One region of the Bacillus paramycoides genome, then DNA from elsewhere that is predicted to be linked to it. Evidence: riboswitches for the same ligand, from Rfam matches in the RefSeq annotation. Region 1 holds a riboswitch; the other holds the start of a gene.

What was found. A riboswitch is a leader RNA that binds a small molecule or an ion and turns the genes downstream of it on or off. The one in region 1 is predicted to bind preQ1.
Region 2: linked by a shared signal. The riboswitch ahead of AAG068_RS08065 (QueT transporter family protein) and the one ahead of queC (7-cyano-7-deazaguanine synthase QueC) in region 1 are both predicted to bind preQ1.

What each region holds. Positions count from the first base shown of each region.
Region 1 is NZ_CP152427.1:1,311,171-1,316,650, forward strand. It holds gene AAG068_RS06755 (DinB family protein) at 1-528, shown strand, start outside; gene AAG068_RS06760 (DUF6254 family protein) at 628-744, shown strand; gene kinB (sporulation sensor histidine kinase KinB) at 756-1,964, opposite strand; PreQ1 riboswitch class I at 2,172-2,215, shown strand; gene queC (7-cyano-7-deazaguanine synthase QueC) at 2,309-2,971, shown strand; gene queD (6-carboxytetrahydropterin synthase QueD) at 2,971-3,462, shown strand; gene queE (7-carboxy-7-deazaguanine synthase QueE) at 3,455-4,171, shown strand; gene queF (preQ(1) synthase) at 4,190-4,687, shown strand; gene AAG068_RS06790 (YkvS family protein) at 4,743-4,928, opposite strand; gene AAG068_RS06795 (hypothetical protein) at 5,165-5,347, shown strand; gene AAG068_RS06800 (histidine phosphatase family protein) at 5,435-5,480, shown strand, end outside.
Region 2 is NZ_CP152427.1:1,553,432-1,558,911, reverse strand. It holds gene AAG068_RS08090 (YqcI/YcgG family protein) at 1-427, opposite strand, end outside; gene cspB (cold shock-like protein CspB) at 692-889, shown strand; gene AAG068_RS08080 (DUF2564 family protein) at 1,009-1,257, shown strand; gene AAG068_RS08075 (zinc-finger domain-containing protein) at 1,291-1,467, opposite strand; gene AAG068_RS08070 (ribonuclease H family protein) at 1,478-2,137, opposite strand; gene AAG068_RS08065 (QueT transporter family protein) at 2,289-2,774, opposite strand; PreQ1 riboswitch class I at 2,781-2,825, opposite strand; gene AAG068_RS08060 (aldose 1-epimerase family protein) at 2,958-3,830, shown strand; gene AAG068_RS08055 (reverse transcriptase-like protein) at 3,900-4,286, shown strand; gene AAG068_RS08050 (DMT family transporter) at 4,300-5,205, shown strand; gene AAG068_RS08045 (DUF6123 family protein) at 5,208-5,468, opposite strand.

The sequences.
Region 1 (5,480 bases):
CAATCTAATATGGATGTGAGTTTAGAAAGTTTGGTGAACTCATTACAGTCTACCCGAAGCACGCTATTATCAGAAATTGAAATGTTAAATGATACAGAAGTGAATGTAAAGCCACGCCGTGATAAATGGAGTATTATTCAAATTTTGCATCACTTGCATTTAGTTGAACAATCTGTCACGTCTGCCCTTATATATGCTTTACAAAAAAATGAAAGAAACACGACTCCATTTAAAGACCTCCAACTTACACTTGATCGCACACATAAACGAGAAGCTCCTCAGCAGATGAAACCAACAGAAACGTTAATGAAAAAACAGCAAGGAATTCAATTACTAGAACATTCACGACAAGAACTATTACATGCGCTTCATAGTGTGATAGATGAAAAAGATTTATTTGAAAATGGATTAAAGCACCCTGTTTTTAATGATCTGAATTTGTATCAGTGGGTTCAATTTCTTGATTTGCATGAACAAAGACATCTTACGCAGTTAAAAGAGGCGAAACATGCAATCTTACAGCGATAATTAGGAAGAAGTGGGAGACCACTTCTTTTTCATATGTGCATAGTTTTTCTTCTTATTTTGGAATACTACATAGAGAAAGAAAAGAAGGAGTTGAAAAGTATGTCCAAGAAAAAGAAAGAAGAAGAGCGCGCTTGGAAAGCACGTAAAGAAAATCAAAAACCACATGGAAAAGTGAAAGCTTTTGCTGAATTAGTTGAAGGAACAGAAAAAACGTGATGTGTATTTCATCACGTTTTTTGTATGAGTGGAAAAGTTAATAGGAAGGTTGTACCAGTACCTTCTTCACTTATAATATCAATTTTTCCGTTCATAGCTTGCACAACACTGAATACGACCATCATTCCAAGACCCGTACCTTTTTCTTTTGTTGAGTAGAAAGGGGATCCAAGGCGTTTTACTTGTTCTTGATCCATGCCAACTCCTGTATCTTTTATATATAATTGAATATGCTTATGATCAGGAACTAATGTGAAATAAAGATCACCGCCTTTTGGCATGGCCTCAATGCAGTTTTTTAAAATATTTAACAAGCATTGATTTAGTTTTTGTTTTTCTCCCGCGATAAAAAAAGAAGTACTTTGCTTTATATAATGAGTACGCACATTTGCTAAATTAGCAAGCGGTGTAATTAGCGATAAGGCATGTAATAGTTCTTCTTCTAACTGTAATCTTTGTTCTTTTTCAATACTTGGTTTTGCAAAGGTTAAATAATCTGTAAGAACGTGGTTTGCTTGTTCGATTCCGTTGATGGCTATGTCGATATATAATTTTCGCTCTTGCTCAGTGCATGTATCTGATTGTAAAAGTTGTAAAAATCCTTTTGTTGAAGTTAATGGGTTGCGAATTTCATGAGAGATAGATGCTGCCATTTCACCAATTAAATGAAATTTTTCAGCATTCATAAGTTCGTTTTGTAGACGAACTTGAGTTTGTAATATGTGTAATAAATATAAAATAAGTATCGTACCAAGTATCGTACATAACTCATACACAATAATATGTGGTATATAATCAGCCTTATTTGTAACCTTTGAAAGGAAGAAAGGTATCCAACTAAATCCGTATGTGAGACTGTAGATAATAGCAAGTATTATTTTTATACGATTAGAAGTTCGATTGAAAAATTTGTATGTAAATAGTAGAACAATAAATAGAAGGATAGAACCGATAAGCGATGGGAAAACACCTATTCCTCCTAATAAGAAGCGATATATATTTAATACAACTAATATTGATCCACCAGCAATAGGACCTCCGGTTAATGTACCGACAACTAATACGATATGACGCATATCAAATTGAAATCCATAATTTGTTTTTGCTGCGAAAGTGATACATAGTATAGTAACGAGGCAACATAATACAATAAATATAGCTGAATTTAATTTAGGAGAGCGTTTCCCTTTTTGATTCCAAAATAAATGGTATACGAGCATTGTAACAAGGATGAATAATATATTTAGAAAGAGATAAATAATAAAGGATTTCAGTGGGATGCCTCCTCTCTTCTCATATTAAATTAATCATACTATAAAATGAAAGAAATGAAATGAGAAATAGCGGAAAAATCAGAAATTTTTTCTGGTAGTATACAATATGTTACAATAAGCTTTGTCAATGAAAGAAGGAATTCCGTGCGATGCGCGGGAGAGGTTCGCGAACTCCCTCTATAAAAAACTATGGAAACAACAATATCTTTAGGTATTGTTTTGTTTTTTTATTGTGACAGTTCAAGAACGTTCTTTCTTCTTATTCGTAGTAGAGAAGGAGAATGAGTGAAATGAAAAAAGAAAAGGCAGTTGTTGTTTTTAGTGGCGGACAAGATAGTACGACATGTTTATTTTGGGCAATAGAGCAGTTTGCAGAAGTAGAGGCTGTAACGTTTAATTACAATCAACGTCATAAGCTAGAAATTGATTGTGCAGCGGAAATTGCAAAAGAGCTAGGAATTAAACATACAGTACTAGATATGAGTCTATTAAATCAACTTGCTCCAAATGCGTTAACGAGAACGGATATGGAGATTACACATGAAGAAGGTGAATTGCCATCGACGTTTGTAGATGGACGAAATTTACTATTCTTATCATTTGCTGCTGTATTAGCAAAACAAGTTGGAGCACGTCATATTGTAACGGGTGTATGTGAAACTGATTTTAGTGGTTATCCAGATTGCCGTGACGTGTTTGTGAAATCGTTAAACGTTACTTTAAATTTATCTATGGATTATCCGTTTATAATTCATACACCACTTATGTGGATTGATAAAGCGGAAACATGGAAATTATCAGATGAACTTGGAGCATTCGAGTTTGTTCGAGAAAAAACATTAACATGTTATAACGGAATCATTGGTGATGGTTGCGGTGAATGTCCAGCATGTCAACTTCGTAAAGCAGGATTAGATACGTACCTACAAGAACGCGAAGGAGCGAGTAACTAATGGATAATTTCTTTGGATTTCGCATCGTAGAAAATTTGCAAAAAATGGACAAGGATATTCAGCGTAAACAGCTCAAATATCATAATAAACGAGTAATGGTCAGCAAGGAATTTACTTTTGATGCAGCACACCATTTACACTGTTATGAAGGAAAATGTAAAAACTTACATGGACACACATATAAAGTGGTATTTGGGATTAGTGGATATGTAAATGAAATAGGTCTTGCGATTGACTTTGGAGATATAAAAGAAATTTGGAAGAATGAAATAGAAATTTATTTAGACCATCGTTATTTAAACGAAACGTTACCAGCGATGAATACAACTGCTGAAAATATGGTCGTTTGGATTTATGAAAAGATGGCAGAAGCGTTAACAAAAGATAATCGTGTGAACGAATATAAAGGAGCTCGTGTTGAATTTGTTCGTCTATTTGAGACTCCGACTAGTTATGCAGAAGTAAGACGGGAGTGGATGCTCGATGAGTAAAATCCCTGTCTTAGAAATATTTGGTCCGACTATTCAAGGTGAAGGAATGGTTGTAGGACAAAAGACGATGTTTATCCGTACAGCTGGCTGTGATTATAGCTGCGCTTGGTGTGATTCTGCTTTTACGTGGGATGGATCTGCTAAAGATCAAATTAGACAGATGACAGCAGAGGACGTTTGGAATGAGCTCGTAGAAATTGGTGGCGAAAATTTTTCTCATGTTACGATTTCAGGTGGAAATCCGGCATTGCTGAAAAATATTGAGTTTCTTCTTTCTATATTAAAAGAAAATGGAATGCGAACGGCAATCGAAACGCAAGGCAGTAAATGGCAAGATTGGTTACTTCAAATTGATGAGATAACGATTTCTCCAAAACCACCAAGTTCGGCAATGAATACTGATTTTCAGAAGCTAGATGATATAATTCAGAAATTAGCAGGAAAAGATATTAGTTTAAAAGTCGTAGTATTTGACGATTATGACTTTGAGTATGCAGTTAAGATGCATGAACGTTATCCAGATGTACCATTCTTCTTACAAGTAGGGAATGATGATACAAAAACTGTGGATGATGCGATGTTGATTAAAAAGCTATTAGATAAGTATGAGTGGCTTATTGAAAAAGCGGTTAACTGTAAAGAAATGAATAATGCAAAAGTATTGCCGCAGCTTCATGCTTTAGTATGGGGAAATAAACGCGGAGTATAATGAGAAGGGATGTTTAAAATGGCAGGAAGATTAGATGAAGATTTAAAAGATGTAACATTATTAGGAAATCAAAATACAAAATATTTATTTGAATATAGCCCAGAAATTTTAGAGGTTTTTGATAATAATCATCCAAATCGTGATTATTTTGTAAAATTTAATTGTCCTGAATTTACAAGCTTATGTCCGAAAACAGGCCAACCAGATTTTGCCACAATTTATATTAGCTACATTCCAGAACAAAGAATGGTAGAAAGTAAATCTTTAAAGCTATATTTATTTAGTTTCCGCAATCATGGTGACTTCCACGAAGATTGCATGAACGTTATTATGAATGACTTAATTAAATTAATGGATCCACGTTACATTGAGGTATGGGGGAAATTCACACCACGTGGAGGGATTTCAATTGATCCTTACTGCAACTACGGTCGCCCAGGAACGAAGTATGAACAAATGGCTGACTACCGCATGATGAACCATGACCTATATCCAGAAACAATTGATAATCGTTAATATATAATAGAAAGAAAGGATCTGTATAACATACAGATCCTTTCTTTCTATTATATTATGCATTTTGATTAATGACAGTATAGTTTTTATGACTTACAACTGTAAGAGGTTCCATATCTAGTTCTCTAAAATTCTCCATAATTGTTATATCTACAATAACGGAGTTTTGATTTACTTTTTGAACACGGCCTTGCATTCCACCTTTAAATTCAATGATATCTCCAGTTTCTGCGATCTGCATAAGCAACTCTCCTTGTTACAGTTTTCCCAAAAAAGAATAATTTTGGTTTTTTTTATTTCCTCTTATTTTGAACCATATTGTCCATTTTGTAAATGTTTCCAAAGTAAAAATTCGAAAAATATTCACTTTTTGTAAGAAAATATGCAAGAATGTCATGTTATTAGAAAAAAAGAAAGGTTTAAATGCAGACATCTTTATATAGGGGTATAATAAAAAACGTACAATAACCTACTAAAGTGGGAGAAATTAGAGGCGGTAAAATGATGTTTGAATTTGTGGGGAGTGTTATAGCATTAACTTTATTTGTATTTTCTTATATAAATTTAAAAAAGATTCGTCATCATGAAACGACTACATATTTTGATGGGATGGATGGGATACATGCTTCCATTTCACATGAGAGTGGCGGGGATATGTAAAGGTGTACACCTTTCTTTTTTGCGTGGTATGATATTAAAAAATAGTACATAATAGAGTTCATAAGTGATGAATGGAGAGTGGAAAGAATGAAGATTTCTTTTATTCGTCATGGTCGCTTAGATCGTACTATAG
Region 2 (5,480 bases), 240 kb from region 1:
TCGGTTCACCACCAAATGAAAATTCCCATAAGTAATGGTCTGGGTCTTCAGGAATTTGCTTCGGCCATGTTTGGTCATCTTGTTCATGTAAATATTGTAATACTTTCCAAAAGTAATCACGATAATATTCCAGTGATTGTTCCTCACATTCTGGTTCTACAAAAAGAAAAAATCCTCTTCTTACAATTGGCCGCTCTTTCATTAACTCTAAAAAAGATAACATTGTATGTGGCAAATGTCTCCAATCATTATGAGAGAGTAAGGAATAACGAAGCTCATTCTTTTTCAAAGCAGTTAAACCAAAATAACATGGGAAAGTTGGTTCTAATACGATGTTTGAAAAATTTTCAAATTCTTTTGCAACCCAATTCGGTATATCCGTTCTCATTCTCATTCCGTCATTATCTAATAAATAAGACTCATTCATTCTTTCACCTCATTATGTATAGCATTCAATTAAGACTATTACATACTCGGCCTGTCCTATACCTATTTAAAAATTTGACTGAAAAATTATTTAAAAATACAAAAAAATAAAATCGCTTACTTGACTAAATTCTCCCAATTCGTGTATATTTAAATTAATCATTTAGCAGAATATTCAAGATTATAGCATTTTTAGTTTATATTATCTTTTCAAATGAATTTCACTAAATGAAAAACGTAAATGTTTTTTAGGAGGAATTGTAACATGCAAGGAAAAGTAAAATGGTTTAACAACGAAAAAGGTTTTGGATTTATCGAAATGGAAGGCGCTGACGATGTATTCGTACATTTCTCTGCTATTCAAGGCGAAGGCTACAAAGCTTTAGAGGAAGGTCAAGAAGTATCTTTCGATATCACTGAAGGAAACCGCGGACCTCAAGCTGCTAACGTAGTAAAACTTTAATCCAACATATGACAGGAGGTTACCTTACTCGGTAACCTCCTTTGTTATTCCTTTGTATATTTCCGTTTTCCAGAGCAAAAACTATGTGAAATGCGCAATATACAAAGGAGGAAGTAATAATGGGATCAGAAGTAAATGATTTTGAAGAAGTGAAATTCCGTGTAGAAACAGCACAAAAAATGGTAGGATCAGCGACAATTTCAATGGATCCAGATACATTGGAGCATGCTACTACTGCTGTAGAAGCCGCTCGCTCTCAGCTTGAAATTATGAAGTCTGTTGCAACAGATTTAGATGAGCCATTTCTGATGAATGAGGAAAAGAAATTAAGCGAGTGCGAGCATCAATTAAATGAAGCGAAGCACTAAAAAACATCCAGAGAATTTTCTCTGGATGTTTTTTCATGACAACTGCTCTCCATACTTTTTCAATGTTTCTCCAACTGTACATTGTCTTATACAAAATGAATGAGCATAATACTTACTATTCGTCTTTCGGTTATGTTCTCGCAAAAAACACCCTTCACAATACGTTTCTAATAAGTCATTGACCTCTGTAATGAGTTGCTTTTTATCCACCTTTGCACCTCTATTCGGTTATTTCTTTATGACTATCTATAACTGTCCCTTCTAATGCTTGCGTAGCTAATTGGTGTGCTTCTTTATTTTGTTTTCTAGATATCGGCTCACATACTAGTTTTAATTTCATTTGCTTCGCCTTTTGTTCAATTTGATCTAAGTAATGATTTAAATGCTCATCATAGCAAGGCCATTCTCCAGCCAATTGCTGCAGTACAACTTGCGAATCGCCGCGAAGCGTGACCGCTTCATACTTAATCCCTAATTCCTCGAGTATATTCATACCGTATAGTAATGATGCATATTCCGCTTCATTATTATCATATATACCTTCTATATATGCATTACGGCGAATTCGGTATTGTTTATTCCCTTTTTTATAGTATACACATATACCTACTCCAGCTTCTTTCGTCTGAACATCATACCCCCCATCAAAATAAACGTGTATTTCTTGGGGCTCTTCCTCCACTTGTTTACTCAGCTTTTTCATTTCCTTTAGCGACCATTCCGCATCCATTTCATCATAAAATGATAGTTCTTTCACTCTTCCTGTTTTTTCGAAATCCTCTGCAAATTGCAGTACTTCTTCTATGTTCATATAATCTGTCGTTAATTCCGCCTGCAAACCGCGCTTCGTTTTATACAACCAATGAATTTTATATTTCATACTAGATTCCCCTTATATAAGACTTCTTATATGTAGCCAGCTAATGAAAGCCTCACTTTATTTTATTATATTGTATCAATAGTCACAGCATTATATTCAATGTGATTACATACAAAAAGAGCTATCCCTATAGGAATAGCTCTTTCATCTATTACATAAATCTTTCAAATTGTACTCGTTTATTAATCCAGTACATTACAGGCATACCGATTGCCATGACAACAAATTCACCGATTGCACATGTTAACCAAGTCAACATAAATGGTAAATCAAATGCAAGATGAAGTTCAATTGCAATCATAAACATTGTAATTGTAAAAATAACTGTATTAAAAATCATACGAGCCCAAACACCTTTAATAAATCGCATAGAAATAATCGTTGCAACTAACGCAAGAATAGATTGCCCTACTCCAAATACTAAATCATACGCGATCATAGGTGAGAAAAAGAGATTCGTTAAAAATACACCTAATACAATTCCGTAAATTGCTTTCTTATTAAATACAACGAGATGATTAAACATCTCTGAAATACGAAACTGTACATTCGTAAAGCCAAATGGCTGAATAAGCATAGAAACAGCAATATATAATGCCGCTAAAATACCATTACCGACTAAAGTTCTAATATTCATGACAAAATCTCCTTAGTTTTTTTACGTGGGATGGTTTCGAACCACGTTATTCGTTTTTTAAGCAACAAGATTATATTCTACGCAATACACACTCTTTCGTCAATAGATTCCTATCATTAACTACCTTTTTTCTTTTAGACAACGTATAATAAAACATATGAAAGTTTTAGGAGGTTTCACTTCATGACAGCAACAATTCAAAATGAAAAAGTGATCGTTTCCATTTCTGACAAAGGTGCAGAATTACAAAGCGTTCGCTTAAAAGAAGATAACACTGAATACTTATGGCAAGGCGATTCTACTTATTGGGGGCGCCGCGCACCAATTTTATTCCCAATTGTCGGCCGATTAGTAGATAATACATACTACGTAGATGGTAAACCATATTCTTTAACACAACACGGCTTTGCTCGTGACCTTACATTCTCTGTAAAAGAACAAAGTGAAACGAAAATCACTTACATTGTAACTAGTAATGAAGAAACATTAAAAAAATACCCATACGAATTCGAATTACTCGTTTCTTATGAGCTAGACGGACAAATCGTTCATGTAACATATGAAGTACATAACCCTGCTTCAAAAGAGATGTTCTTCTCAATCGGAGCACATCCTGGTTTCAACTTCCCCTTATTAGAGGGCGAATCATTTACAGATTATCATTTATCATTTAACGGTTCTGAACGCTTAGAAACAAGCGTATTAGAAGGACCTTACCTTTCAAGCAAAAAGCAAGTAATCGCTAAAAATGCAACTGAATTACCACTTACATACGATTTATTCAAAAATGATGCACTTATTTTTGAAAATATGAATACGGATGAAATCTCTATTCGTTCTCATAAACATAATAAATTTGTAAAAGTAGAATTTGACGGATTCCCATTTGTCGGCGTATGGACACCAGGCGAGAATGCTCCCTTCTTATGTATCGAACCTTGGTACGGAATTGCTGATGAAGTAACTCCAGCAAAAGATTTCAAAGAAAAAAAAGGAATTCAATCTTTACAAGCGAATGAAACATTTACATGTCGTTATAGCATTACAATTGGCTAATTACTCTATCCCCTACTTCAATGAAACATATAAGTAGGGGATCATCTTATCATTTGGAGGTTTCTCATTTTGATTGAAGTATATATTGATGGTGCATCAAAAGGAAATCCTGGTCCTTCTGGTGCAGGTGTATTTATTAGAGGGGTTCAACCAGCTGTACAATTATCATTCCCCCTTGGGATAATGTCCAATCATGAAGCAGAATACCACGCTTTACTTGCAGCATTAAAATATTGCACGGAGCATAATTATAACATTGTCTCTTTTCGTACAGATTCGCAACTTGTCGAGCGAGCTGTCGAAAAAGAATACGCAAAAAATAAAATGTTTGCACCACTATTAGAGGAAGCACTGCAGTACATAAAAAGTTTCGATCTCTTTTTTATTAAGTGGATTCCAAGTAGTCAAAATAAAGTTGCTGATGAGCTAGCTAGAAAGGCTATCTTACAAAATTAACGGGGGTATGAGTGTGAAAAAAGATTGGATCGCTCCTCTTGCTTTATTATTTGTCTCTTTTATTTGGGGAGCTACGTTTGTCGTCGTTCAAAATGCTATGTCTTTCGTTGGTCCATTTACTTTTAATGGTATTCGCTTTTTATTCGCTGGAATTATTTTATTATTCGTTCAAATGATTTTCTCAAAAAAAACTTCAAAACAAGATATAAAACAAAGTAGTCTCGCTGGATTAATCGTTGGGCTCTTTTTATGCGTTGGCTATGTGTTACAAACATTTGGCTTACTTTATACAACTTCTTCAAAAGCAGGTTTCTTAACAGGACTTAGTATCGTTATGGTACCCATTTTGTCTTTTATCTTTTTAAAACAAAAAGCTACCATTTTTATCGTAATGGGCATTGCTGTAGCAACAGCAGGTTTATACTTATTAACAGCTGGTGATTCTTTTCAATTAAACATTGGAGATATACTCGTTCTCGGTTGTGCAGTTGCTTTCGCTGCTCATATTCTTGTTAACGGCTTCTTCTCTAAGAAAGTATCACCTTTATTATTAAGCACGTCGCAAGTATTAGCTGTCGGTATGTTTTCTTCTATTTGCGCTTTTTTGTTTGAAGATTGGGAAAAATTATTTTCAGCAGCACTATGGACGAATTCTTCCTTTTTATTCGCCCTATTTTTAACTTCTCTATTCGCGACATCCATTGCTTTTTTCATTCAAACATCAGCACAAAAACATACATCTCCAACGAGAGTAGCAATTATTTTCGCAATGGAGCCCGTTTTTTCCGCCTTAACAGGCGTTCTCGTTGCAAACGAACAACTTTCTATTTCCGCTATTATCGGATGCCTATGTATATTCCTAGGCATGGTGTTTGTTGAATTACCTTCCAAAACAAAAAAAGAAGCGCAGGCCGCTTGAAGTTACGCTTGTAACTTCCGCATAAAAGCCTTAGCGCTTTTTTTATCTGTAATCTCTTCTTCTTTCAATCGTTCTAATAACGCAACAAAATAACTCCCATCAAACTGGAATTGATGTTTAATTGTCGCTTCTATTGCCGCGTTCACAATTCCATCAGATGCACCCGTATATCCTTGTCCGAACATAATAAATCCTTGTGCTTCCTCTGATAGTTTAAATCCTTTCGTATGTAAGAATGAAAGATAATCTTCTACTGTTTGCATGTTATTCCCACC